4 regions of the Pseudomonas sp. PDM25 genome follow, and region 1 is predicted to be linked to each of the others. Evidence: predicted binding sites of a transcription regulator. Region 1 holds the regulator's gene; each other region holds the start of a gene.

The links. The regulator sigma-54, encoded in region 1, starts transcription at its own class of promoters, with help from an activator protein. The targets are predictions, from matches to a motif close to ANTGGCATNNANNTTGCTNT.
Region 2: glnK (P-II family nitrogen regulator) is a predicted target of sigma-54. The motif match lies at 2,222-2,241, and genes of this name have one in related genera.
Region 3: KW848_RS16530 (pilin) is a predicted target of sigma-54. The motif match lies at 1,847-1,866, and genes of this name have one in related genera.
Region 4: glnA (glutamate--ammonia ligase) is a predicted target of sigma-54. The motif match lies at 1,547-1,566, and genes of this name have one in related genera.

Annotation. Positions count from the first base shown of each region.
Region 1 is NZ_JAHUWL010000012.1:22,475-25,557, forward strand. It holds gene lptB (LPS export ABC transporter ATP-binding protein) at 1-361, shown strand, start outside; gene KW848_RS21920 (RNA polymerase factor sigma-54) at 545-2,038, shown strand; gene hpf (ribosome hibernation-promoting factor, HPF/YfiA family) at 2,113-2,421, shown strand; gene ptsN (PTS IIA-like nitrogen regulatory protein PtsN) at 2,434-2,898, shown strand; gene rapZ (RNase adapter RapZ) at 2,901-3,083, shown strand, end outside.
Region 2 is NZ_JAHUWL010000004.1:205,166-208,248, reverse strand. It holds gene KW848_RS09095 (secondary thiamine-phosphate synthase enzyme YjbQ) at 1-89, opposite strand, end outside; gene KW848_RS09090 (ammonium transporter) at 304-1,641, opposite strand; gene glnK (P-II family nitrogen regulator) at 1,677-2,015, opposite strand; gene KW848_RS09080 (accessory factor UbiK family protein) at 2,435-2,695, shown strand.
Region 3 is NZ_JAHUWL010000008.1:41,069-44,151, forward strand. It holds gene KW848_RS16515 (DUF748 domain-containing protein) at 1-119, shown strand, start outside; gene KW848_RS16520 (DUF2845 domain-containing protein) at 119-415, shown strand; gene KW848_RS16525 (BON domain-containing protein) at 703-1,059, opposite strand; gene KW848_RS16530 (pilin) at 1,369-1,800, opposite strand; gene pilB (type IV-A pilus assembly ATPase PilB) at 2,026-3,083, shown strand, end outside.
Region 4 is NZ_JAHUWL010000005.1:197,448-200,530, reverse strand. It holds gene thiI (tRNA uracil 4-sulfurtransferase ThiI) at 1-1,332, opposite strand, end outside; gene glnA (glutamate--ammonia ligase) at 1,663-3,069, shown strand.

The DNA of each region.
Region 1 (3,083 bases):
ACAGGAATTCCACATCAGCCACATCCGCGACAACCTCGGGATGAGCCTGTCCGGTGGTGAACGCCGCCGTGTGGAAATCGCCCGGGCACTGGCTACCAACCCGAAATTCATCCTGCTCGACGAACCGTTCGCCGGCGTGGACCCGATTTCGGTGGGCGACATCAAGCAAATCATCTATCACCTCAAGGCCAAGGGCATTGGTGTGCTGATCACTGACCACAACGTCCGTGAAACCCTGGATATCTGCGAAACCGCCTACATCGTCAACGATGGCCAGCTGATCGCCGAAGGTGACTCTGCCACCATCCTGGCCAACGACCTGGTCAAGGAAGTGTATCTGGGCCATGAGTTCCGCCTGTAAGCACTGAGGTGTCTGGCTGGTTGCCCGGGCGCTCGTCTCGATAAAAAATCAACATTTTTTTATTGTTACAGCGCTCTAGGCAAACGCTGCAGTTTCGGGCATATAATTTGCTTATGTTGGCGCTCCGGCGCCCTGTAGTGGATGGCGCATGTGCGCCGGCGAATAAGGTGTTAAGCCCCTGCCATGAAACCATCGCTAGTCTTGAGAATGGGCCAGCAGCTGACGATGACACCGCAGCTGCAACAGGCCATCCGCCTGCTCCAATTGTCGACCCTGGACCTGCAACAGGAAATCCAGGAGGCCCTGGAGTCCAATCCGATGCTCGAACGCCAGGAAGAAGGCGACGACTTCGATAACGCCGACCCCTTGGCCGACAAAGCCGAACAGCAACCCAACACCGACATTCAGGAACCTTCCTACCAGGAAACCGCCCCGACGGTTGATAACCTCGAGGAAGGCGACTGGAACGAGCGCATCCCCAACGAACTGCCCGTCGATACCGCGTGGGAAGACGTCTACCAGACCAGCGCCAGCAGCCTGCCAAGCAACGATGACGACGAGTGGGACTTCACCACCCGGACATCGGCCGGCGAAAGCCTGCAAAGCCACCTGCTGTGGCAACTGAACCTGGCCCCGATGTCCGACACCGATCGCCTGATCGCCGTGACCCTGATCGACTGCATCAACAATCAGGGCTATCTGGACGAAACCCTCGAGGAGATTCTCGAAGCCTTCGACCCGGAACTGGACATCGAACTGGACGAAATCGAAGCCGTCCTGCACCGCATCCAGCAATTCGAACCCGCTGGCATCGGCGCCCGCAACCTGGGCGAATGCCTGCTGCTGCAATTGCGCCAGCTACCCGCCAAGACGCCTTGGCTGGTCGAGGCCAAACGCCTGGTCACCGATTACATCGACCTGCTCGGCAGCCGCGATTACAGCCAGCTGATGCGTCGCATGAAGCTCAAGGAAGACGAACTGCGCCAAGTGATTGAACTGGTGCAGAGCCTCAACCCGCGCCCAGGCTCGCAAATCGAGTCCAGCGAAGCCGAATACGTCGTTCCCGACGTGATCGTACGCAAGGACAACGAGCGCTGGCTGGTGGAGCTGAACCAGGAATCCGTGCCACGACTGCGGGTCAACGCTCAATACGCCGGTTTCGTGCGCCGCGCCGACACCAGCGCCGACAACACCTTCATGCGCAATCAGTTGCAAGAGGCCCGCTGGTTCATCAAGAGCCTGCAAAGCCGCAACGAAACCCTGATGAAAGTAGCCACTCAGATCGTCGAGCATCAGCGTGGTTTTCTTGAATACGGCGACGAAGCCATGAAACCGCTGGTCCTGCATGACATCGCTGAAGCGGTGGGCATGCACGAGTCGACGATTTCACGGGTGACCACGCAGAAATTCATGCATACCCCACGGGGCATATATGAACTGAAATACTTTTTTTCCAGCCACGTCAGCACCTCCGAGGGCGGGGAATGCTCATCCACGGCGATCCGCGCGATCATCAAAAAACTGGTTGCCGCGGAAAATCAGAAAAAGCCGTTGAGTGACAGCAAGATCGCTGGTTTACTGGAGGCACAAGGCATTCAGGTGGCTCGCCGCACCGTCGCCAAGTACCGCGAATCCCTCGGGATCGCGCCTTCGAGCGAACGCAAGCGGTTGATGTAGAGCCACGCCACAGCGTTCCAGTGGCAGGCATTTCTGCCTGCCGCTTTATGCACTGGCAACGAAGGAGAAGCTGTATGCAAGTCAACATCAGTGGACACCAACTGGAAGTGACCGAACCTCTTCGCACCTACATCGGCGAAAAACTCGAACGATTAGAGAGGCATTTCGACAAGATCACCAACGTGCAGGTCACGATGACGGTCGAAAAGCTCAAGCAGAAAATCGAAGCCACGCTGCATATTCCCGGCAATGAAGTGGTCGCAAACGCGGAGCATACCGATATGTACGCGGCGATCGACGCACTGACCGACAAGCTGGATAAACAACTCAAAAAGCATAAGGAAAAGACCCAAAGCCTCCTCCAGGGCGCGACCGGTCGTTAACACTCCCAACCCATGATCCGACTTGAAAGCATCCTGACCCCCGGCCGTTCCCTCGTGAACGTGCCGGGCGGCAGTAAAAAGAAAGCCCTTGAGCAAATTGCCAACCTTATCCACAAAGAAGTGCCGGATCTGGAGATGCAAGATGTCTTCGAGGCTCTGATTGCCCGTGAAAAGCTCGGCTCAACCGGTTTTGGCAACGGCATCGCCATTCCCCATTGCCGCCTGAAGGGCTGCACCTCGCCCATCAGTGCCCTGATGCACCTTGATGCACCCATCGATTTCGACGCCATCGACGGCGCCCCGGTTGACCTGCTGTTCGTTCTGCTGGTCCCGCAAGCCGCTACCGATGCGCACCTGGAGTTACTGCGCCAGATCGCCAGCATGCTCGACCGCAAGGAAGTGCGCGAAAAACTGCGCAGCGCCTCGAGCAATGAAGCCTTGTATCAGGTTGTCCTGGACGAGCAAAACGGTCATTAATCATGCGCTTGATCATCGTCAGTGGCCGCTCCGGCTCAGGTAAAAGTACCGCACTCGATGTTCTCGAGGACAACGGCTACTACTGCATCGACAACCTGCCCGCCGGTCTGCTGCCGGAACTGGCCGAACGTGCGTTAATCCACACTGAGCTGGCGCAACCGCTGGTTGCCGTATCGATCGATGCG
Region 2 (3,083 bases), on a different contig from region 1:
AGTTCAGGCAGGCCGGCGAGTAACTCGTCCGTTACCAGATGAAAGCCCCGGGGCCTCGCCCGCAGGGTAATCAGAGTCTGTTGCCACATACAGTTCTCCGCACGTTCGGGGCGCATTCTAGCGCGCTCTGGGAAAAAACAAAGGCCCTAATATTCCTTCTATCATGTAAGCCATTGGCCGCAGAAAAACGCCCGTCGTAAACGCCACTAAACGTGTACGAAAAAACCTTTCAGCAGTTCCTTCACTGACAAACTTCAGACAAAAAAATGCCCGGCAAGCCGGGCAAATTTTTTGTGCGCGTGCTTACAAGTTGTAGCCGCGTTCGTTGTGGAGTGCCAGATCGATGCCGACAGCCTCTTCTTCTTCGGTGATACGCAGCCCCATGACAGCGTCCAGCACCTTGAGAATGATGAAAGTGACGATCGCGGTGTAGATCACCGTGAAGCCCACGCCTTTGCACTGAATCCAGACTTGTGCGGCGATGTCGGTGACGGTGCCGAAGCCACCCAGCGACGGTGCAGCGAAGACACCGGTCAGGATCGCGCCGAGAATACCGCCGATACCGTGTACACCGAAGGCGTCCAGGGAGTCGTCATAGCCGAGTTTGCGTTTCAGGGTGGTGGCGCAGAAGAAGCACACCACGCCGGCTGCCAGACCGATGACCAGAGCCCCCATCGGGCCCACGGTGCCAGCGGCTGGAGTGATTGCAACCAGACCGGCCACAACACCCGAAGCAATACCCAAAGCACTTGGTTTGCCGTGCGTGATCCATTCGGCGAACATCCAGCCCAATGCAGCGGCGGCGGTTGCGATCTGGGTCACCAGCATCGCCATACCGGCAGTGCCGTTGGCCGCAGCAGCGGAACCGGCGTTGAAGCCGAACCAGCCGACCCACAGCATTGCAGCGCCCATCAGGGTGTAACCGAGGTTGTGCGGCGCCATCGGGGTAGTCGGGAAACCTTTGCGCTTGCCCAGTACCAGGCAGGCAATCAGACCGGCCACACCGGCGTTGATGTGCACCACGGTGCCACCGGCGAAGTCCAGCACGCCCCAGTCCCACAACAGGCCGCCGTTACCGGACCAGACCATGTGCGCGATTGGTGCATAAACCAGGGTGAACCAGACGCCCATGAAGATCAGCATGGCGGAGAACTTCATCCGCTCGGCGAAGGCACCGACGATCAGCGCGGGGGTAATGATGGCGAACGTCATCTGGAAGGTGACGAACACCGCTTCAGGGAACAACGCCGCAGGGCCGGTCAGGCTCGCTGGCGTAACACCGGCGAGGAATGCCTTGCCCATGCCACCGAAGAACGAGTTGAAGTTGATGACGCCCTGTTCCATGCCGGTGGTGTCGAACGCGACGCTGTAGCCATAAATGACCCACAGGATGCTGATCAGGCCGGTAATGGCGAAGCACTGCATCATCACGGAAAGAATGTTTTTGGAGCGAACCATGCCGCCGTAGAACAGCGCGAGACCGGGAATGGTCATGAACAGCACGAGGGCTGTCGAGGTCATCATCCAGGCAGTGTCGCCGGAGTTGAGGACTGGGGCCGCCACTTCGTCTGCCGCCATAGCCAAGCCGGGCATTACGAGGGACAACAGGGCTCCTAGCCCTGCGAATTTACGCAGAGTCATATTGTTTTCTCCTGGGGCGTTGGGTTTGTGGCGGCTTAGATTGCGTCGGTATCGGTTTCGCCGGTACGGATGCGAATCGCCTGTTCCAGATTGACCACGAAGATCTTGCCGTCACCGATCTTGCCGGTGTTGGCCGCCTTGGTTATCGCCTCGATAACCCGGTCAAGATCCTTGTCGTCAATGGCGACATCGATCTTCACCTTTGGCAGGAAATCGACCACATATTCCGCGCCGCGATACAGCTCGGTGTGACCCTTCTGCCGACCGAAGCCTTTGACTTCAGTAACGGTAATGCCCTGCACGCCGATCTCGGACAGCGACTCGCGTACGTCGTCCAGTTTGAACGGCTTGATGATGGCAGTGACTAGCTTCATGAAAACTCTCTCCCGAATTGGTGGACTTGCCCCAGGAAAACAAACCCGACTCAAGTCTAAGCGCAGTGCCTGGCTTTGTAACGCATCGTCGGCCTTACCTGCCCGTCCGACGCCTGCTAACCACTCCGCACGAAACACTTCCCCCGTTCCGCTTGGCGCACTGCATTCGTCACAGCGACTGCATCAGTGCATGGGTTACTACTGACTAAGCAGAAAGCTTGCCATCTCCACAAAACTCTCTGTTTTCAAGCCCTTGGCAGCAGATGCCAACCACTTCGCCGCAACTGCTGCCGCGTTACGCACAACAACAGTGCGATGCCGTCCGTCCGCATGCGCGAAAAGCGTGCACAGTCAGCGGTCGGGATTGACTATAGACACTGCGTGATACACTGCCCGCCATTGTTGACAGGACATTTCCCATGCTCGCACCCAAAGACTTCCTCGATGCCCTGAGCGGCACCGCCTCGCGCCTCTTCAGCGGCGACACCCCGCTGCCGAAAAGCGAAATCGAAAGCCAGTTCAAGGCTCTGTTGCAGAGCGGCTTCAGCAAGCTGGACCTGGTGAGCCGGGAAGAGTTTGATAGCCAGATGGTTGTGCTGGCACGGACCCGGGCACGGCTGGAAAGCCTTGAGGCGAAAGTCGCAGAGCTGGAAGCAAAGCTCAATCCACCTACCGAGTAACACCACAATCCCTGTGGGAGCGGGCTTGCCCGCGAATGGAGTCGCCTCGGTCTACCAGCCATCCCACACTGGACAGACCACCCCTGTAGGAGCTGCCGAAGGCTGCGATCTTTTGATCTTCGGCCCCGCCACCATCTCGGCAACGTCCTACAAAGATCACCACCGCCGTCCGATAGCGCCGTGACGCCCAGGTTCCTAAGCTCACCCTCAGCTGAATATTCAGCCCTGGGTTTGGCGACCTGGACAGCATCCGACGCACCGTGACCACGTTCGAACCAGGGAGCTATTCCCATCTCGAATTATGGCGGCTTTGCGTGGGAGACCTTCGGGTCTGCCGGTTTTTTCCGGATGCACCGGTTCGCCAACCCGCGCAAGCTGCCACCCTTTT
Region 3 (3,083 bases), on a different contig from region 1:
ACTATCTGGTCGACAAGGGTCAGTTGGCCGATGACCGCGTGTACTTCATCGACGCTAACCTCGGCGAAGCGGAAAGTGACGGTCGAGTGGTTACGCCGCTGCATCTGGACGCCGAATGATGGGCGCGAAATGGCTGATGAGCCTGGCTCTGGCGATGATCGCCAGTCACGCCTCGGCAGCCGACACCCTGCGCTGCGGCAGTCAATTGGTCAGTGTCGGGGACAGGTCCAGCGAAGTGCTGCAGAAATGCGGAGAACCGGTCAGCCGTGATCTGCTGGGCTACAAGCGCAGCGCTAACCGACGAGAAGAATTTCAAGTCGAGGAATGGACCTACGGGCCCAACGGCGGGATGTATCAGTACCTGCGTTTTGAAGGTAATCGGTTGAAGCAGATCACCAGCAAGCGCGGTAACTGAATCCAGCACACATTACAATTCGAACACCGTCAATGTGGGAGCGGGCTTGCTCGCGAAAACGGCCTGACAGCCAACATTTATGTTGAATGTTAAGCCCCCTTCGCGAGCAAGCCCGCTCCCACATTTGGTTTTGCATCGCTCACAAATAGAACAGGCCCCTGACACGAATGTCCGGGGCCTGTAATGGCCACATCCTTATGGCCTTCGCATGAACTCTCCTGAGGCGGCAGACGTATTGCTCGGCCCGTCTGTCGCACCTTCTCCCAGTCCAGGCGAGAAGCTTTGCCTTACTCGGCTTTCAGGCCGTCAGCGGAAACCGCTTTGACGCCTTTGATTTTCTTGGCGATCGCCACGGCGGTGGCTTTCTGAGCGTCAGTCACCGCAACGGTGGACGACAGGGACACTACGCCTTTGTTGGTTTCGACTTTGATGTCGGTACCAGGAATGCCTTTCTCGGTCACCAGGTCGGCTTTGACTTTAGTGGTGATCCAGGTATCGGAAGTAGCTTCTTTGGCTTTGGTGACTTCACCCGCCGCCAGAGTCATCGGAGCCTGGGTGGTTTGAGTGGTCTGTGCAAATGCAGCGTTGGCCATGGTCAGGGTCAGCGCGGTAGCAGTAGCGGCAGCGATAGCGAACTTCTTCATACGAGTAACTCCTGTTTTTCATAAAGTCTGCTGCGTGTCTTGTCAGCAGGGTTACTGGAGATAGTGCGAACGTTGTGCCAACTTTGATAAAGCCAATAAATCCATATAAATCAATAGCTTACAAAAACACCTGATTTTCGGAATCATGCAAAATGCATGACTTCCAAATTATCGACATGCAAGTTGCGGGTTTTACCGCAGGCCTAAGGCCATGAATTATCGGAAGTTTTCTCAATGACTCGATTTTTCCCGAACGGCGAACAAAAAATGCCCCGTCAAACAGACGAGGCATCAGCTCAAGCCACCGGATTACGCGCCACTGCCGGGACAGCCTTTTGGTGCGAAGTCAGCGTTGACATTGCTGGCACACGTCCAGGCACCCGCCGTGTTCCCTGATGAGCGAGTCAGTGTGATGGTCTTGCCCAACACCGGTCCTGGGGCATTAACCAGCGTACAAGTGATCGTCCCGGCACCTGTCGAAGCTGTGCCTGAAGCCGCCAATGTGCAATTGGAGGTTGTCGCCGCCGCGTTACCTGCCACCAATAGCAATGTAGGGTCGGTGCCTTGGTTGATGATGTCTTCGAAAGGCACTTTCAACGCGCTGATCTCAGCCAGGCCGGCCGTCACTTTGGCCCGGGCCTGATACTTGGAGTACTGAGGCAGCGCAAACGTCGCCAGAATCCCGATGATCGCCACCACAATCAGCAGCTCGATAAGCGTAAAACCTTTTTGAGTCTTCATAGACAAGCTCCATGCATGAGTCGAAATCTCATGATCTGAACTAGCCGCAGCACAGCCCATGCCAAGCCCTTCGCCCCGTGTTGGTGGGGCGTGCGATCGACAAAAAACCTTTTCCTACCCCCAGAATCCGCACTATCTGACACTTTTTGTCACCTCAACGCCGCTGGTTTGGTTCCTCCGCTTGACTAGGCTATAACTCATGAACTGTCTGCGTCCGGTATCCCAATGAATGACATCGCCCTTAGCGGTCTGGCCAAGCAATTGGTCCTGGCCGAGCTGCTCACTGACAAAAGCGCGCAACAGGCGTATCAGCAAGCCCAACGCAACAAAATCTCCCTGGTCAGTTATCTAGTGCAGAACAAACTGGTGAAGAGTCGCCAGGTCGCCGAAATCGCTTCGGAACACTTCGGCATGGCCTTGCTCGACCTCAACTGTCTGGACAAGGAAACCCAACCCAAGGGGCTGGTCAGCGAGAAGCTGATTCGCCAGCACCACGCCCTGCCCCTCTGGCGGCGCGGCAACAAGTTGTTCGTGGGTGTTTCGGACCCGACCAATCATCAAGCCATCAATGACATCCAGTTCAGCACCGGGCTGAATACCGAAGCCATCCTGGTGGAGGACGACAAGCTCAGCGACGCCATCGAAAAATTCTTCGATACCCAAGGCACCGGCCTGGACGACATGGCCGATGTCGACCTCGATGGCGTGGACATCGAGTCGATCGATGACAACAAGCAGGATTCCATTGGCGGACAAGACGCCGATGACGCGCCGGTGGTGCGCTTCGTGCACAAGATGTTGCTGGACGCGATCAAAAGCGGCTCTTCCGACCTGCATTTCGAACCCTACGAAAAAACCTACCGTGTGCGGATGCGCACCGACGGTATTTTGCGTGAAGTCGCCAAGCCACCGATTCAACTGGCCAATCGCATCGCCGCGCGGCTGAAAGTCATGGCCAGCCTCGACATCTCCGAACGGCGCCGGCCCCAGGACGGGCGGATCAAGATGCGCCTGTCCAAGAGCAAATCCATCGACTTTCGGGTCAACACCCTACCGACCCTGTGGGGCGAGAAAGTGGTGATCCGGATCCTCGACCCGTCCAGCGCCCAAATGGGCATCGACGCCCTCGGCTATGAGCCCGACCAGAAAGAACTGTACATGGCCGCCCTCAAGCAGCCGCAGGGGATGATTCTGGTGACCGGGCCCACCGGCTCGGGCAAGACGGTGTCGCTCTACACCGGGCTGAACATTCTCAACACCGTGGACATCAACATCTCCACCGC
Region 4 (3,083 bases), on a different contig from region 1:
GAAACGAGCGTTCAATGCATAAAACGGCATCGTTTGTACCTCAATGCCAACGAGGCTCAGCGGGTCGTCTTCAGCGGCATCCGGATGACGGATGTCGATGACGATCTGACCAGCCAGCGCTTCACTGACTTCTTCGATCTGCAAGTCCTGGCCCAATTCGTCGATCACGCGATCGATCGGCACCAGTTTGGCGTTCTCAAGCGCACGCTCAAGTACTGCCATGTCGAACTGTTGTTCTTCGTACTCCACGCGTGGACGCTTGGCGTGGGTCTTGGGGTTCACCGAGATGACCCCACAGTATTCCGGCATGTGCTTGGCGAAGTCGGCAGTCCCGATTTCGTTGGCCAGGTCGATGATGTCCTGCTTGTGACTGGCGATCAGCGGACGCAAGACCAGCTTGTCGGTCACGCAGTCGATCACGGACAGGTTCGGCAGCGTCTGGCTCGACACCTGGGAAATCGCTTCGCCGGTGACCAGCGCTTCGATCTCCAGCCGATCGGCAATACGGGAAGCAGCGCGCAACATCATACGCTTCAAAACTACGCCCATATGACTGTTATCGACTTTCCCGAGAATTTCTCCCAGTACTTCCTCGAACGGCACACTGACAAATAACACGCGTTGGGAGCTGCCGTACTTCTTCCAGATGAAGTGCGCGACTTCCATAACGCCCAGTTCATGGGCTCGTCCGCCCAGATTGAAGAAGCAGAAATGGCTCATCAGGCCACGGCGCATGATCTGGTAAGCAGCAACAGTGGAATCGAAGCCGCCGGACATCAGCACAAGTGTCTGTTCCAGGGCACCCAGCGGATAACCGCCGATGCTGTTGTGCTGGTTGTGGATCACGAACAACCGTTTGTCGCGAATTTCGAGGCGAACTTCGATTTCCGGCTCTTTCAGCGAGATTCCGGCGGCGCCGCACTGACGACGCAGTTGGCTGCCGACGTATTTCTCGACGTCCATCGAACTGAATTCATGCTTGCCGGCACGCTTGCAGCGCACCGAAAAAATCTTCCCGGCCAACGCATCACCAAAGTGCTGCTTGCACTTGGCGACGATGTCGTCGAAGTCGCCCAGCGGGTATTCGTCGACTTGCAGGAAATGCGCGATGCCCGGCATGCAGCTCAGGCGCTCGGTCATCTCCTTCAGGGCTTTGGGCTCGCTGACGCGGGTTTCCAGCTCGAGATTGTCCCACACACCGTTCACCACCACGGCCGGGTCCAGGTCGCGGAGCACGGTACGGATGTTTTTGGCCAACTGGCGGATGAAACGCATCCGTACCGGGCGGCTCTTGATGGTGATCTCGGGGAAGACTTTTACGATTAGTTTCATGAAAACAGCGCGCGCTGGGCCAGCCGAAAAAGGGGGGCGCGGATTATAGCGGAAATTGCTCAAGGTTTAACCAGTTAATGTGCAGAAGGTTTTTCGCGCACCAAAACAGGTCATTTGCTGAATTTGACGCTACATTACGGGGCGCTATTTCCAGCTTTGCTGCGCTTTGCACCTTTATAAGCGTGAAATTGGGGCAAAAAACCCATGGTGGGGCACTGGCATGCAATTTGCTCCCTTGTGAGGCAGGTTGCCTTGGCAGAGTATTCGCGCCGGCATCACCCACATTCTAAGGGCATCCACTACTAAGCCCGAAGCCACCCGGAGGACACTATGTCGAAGTCGGTTCAACTCATCAAAGATCATGACGTCAAGTGGATTGATCTGCGCTTCACGGACACCAAAGGCACTCAGCACCACGTGACCATGCCGGCTCGCGACGCGCTGGATGAAGCTTTCTTCGAAGAAGGCAAAATGTTCGACGGTTCCTCCATCGCTGGCTGGAAAGGCATCGAAGCCTCCGACATGATCCTGATGCCGGACGACAGCACTGCCGTTCTCGACCCGTTCACCGAAGAGCCAACCCTGATCCTGGTTTGCGACGTGATCGAGCCTTCGACCATGCAAGGCTACGACCGTGACCCACGTGCGATCGCCAAGCGTGCCGAGGAATACCTGAAGTCGACCGGTATCGGCGACACCGTATTTGTGGGTCCAGAGCCTGAATTCTTCATCTTCGACGAAGTGAAGTTCAAGTCCGACATCTCCGGTTCCATGTTCAAGATCTACTCCGAACAAGGTTCGTGGATGTCCGACCAGGACGTGGAAGGCGGCAACAAAGGCCACCGTCCAGGCGTCAAAGGCGGCTACTTCCCGGTTCCTCCGTTCGACCACGACCACGAAATCCGTACCTCCATGTGCAACGCCATGGAAGAAATGGGCCTGGTCATCGAAGTTCACCACCACGAAGTGGCGACTGCCGGCCAGAACGAAATCGGTGTGAAGTTCAACACCCTGGTGGCCAAGGCTGACGAAGTTCAGACCCTGAAGTACTGCGTACACAACGTTGCTGATGCATACGGCCGCACCGCGACCTTCATGCCTAAGCCTCTGTACGGCGACAACGGTTCGGGTATGCACGTTCACCTGTCCATCGCCAAAGATGGCAAGAACACCTTCGCTGGCGAAGGCTATGCCGGCCTGTCCGACACCGCCCTGTTCTTCATCGGCGGCATCATCAAGCACGGTAAAGCGCTGAACGGCTTCACCAACCCGTCGACCAACTCCTACAAGCGTCTGGTCCCAGGTTTCGAAGCTCCGGTAATGCTGGCCTACTCGGCTCGTAACCGTTCCGCTTCGATCCGTATTCCTTACGTGTCCAGCCCTCGCGCTCGCCGTATCGAAGCCCGCTTCCCGGATCCAGCAGCCAACCCGTACCTGGGCTTCGCTGCACTGTTGATGGCTGGCCTGGACGGTATCCAGAACAAGATCCACCCCGGCGATGCTGCTGACAAAAACCTGTATGACCTGCCGCCTGAAGAGGCGAAAGAGATCCCACAAGTTTGCGGCAGCCTGAAAGAAGCCCTGGAAGAGCTGGACAAAGGTCGTGCGTTCCTGACCAAAGGCGGCGTTTTCAGCGACGACTTCATCGACGCTTACATCGCTCTGAAAAGCGAAGAAGAAATCAAAGTACGTACCTTCGTACACCCACTGGAATACGAGCTGTACTACAGCTGCTGATCCGGTAGCGCCTG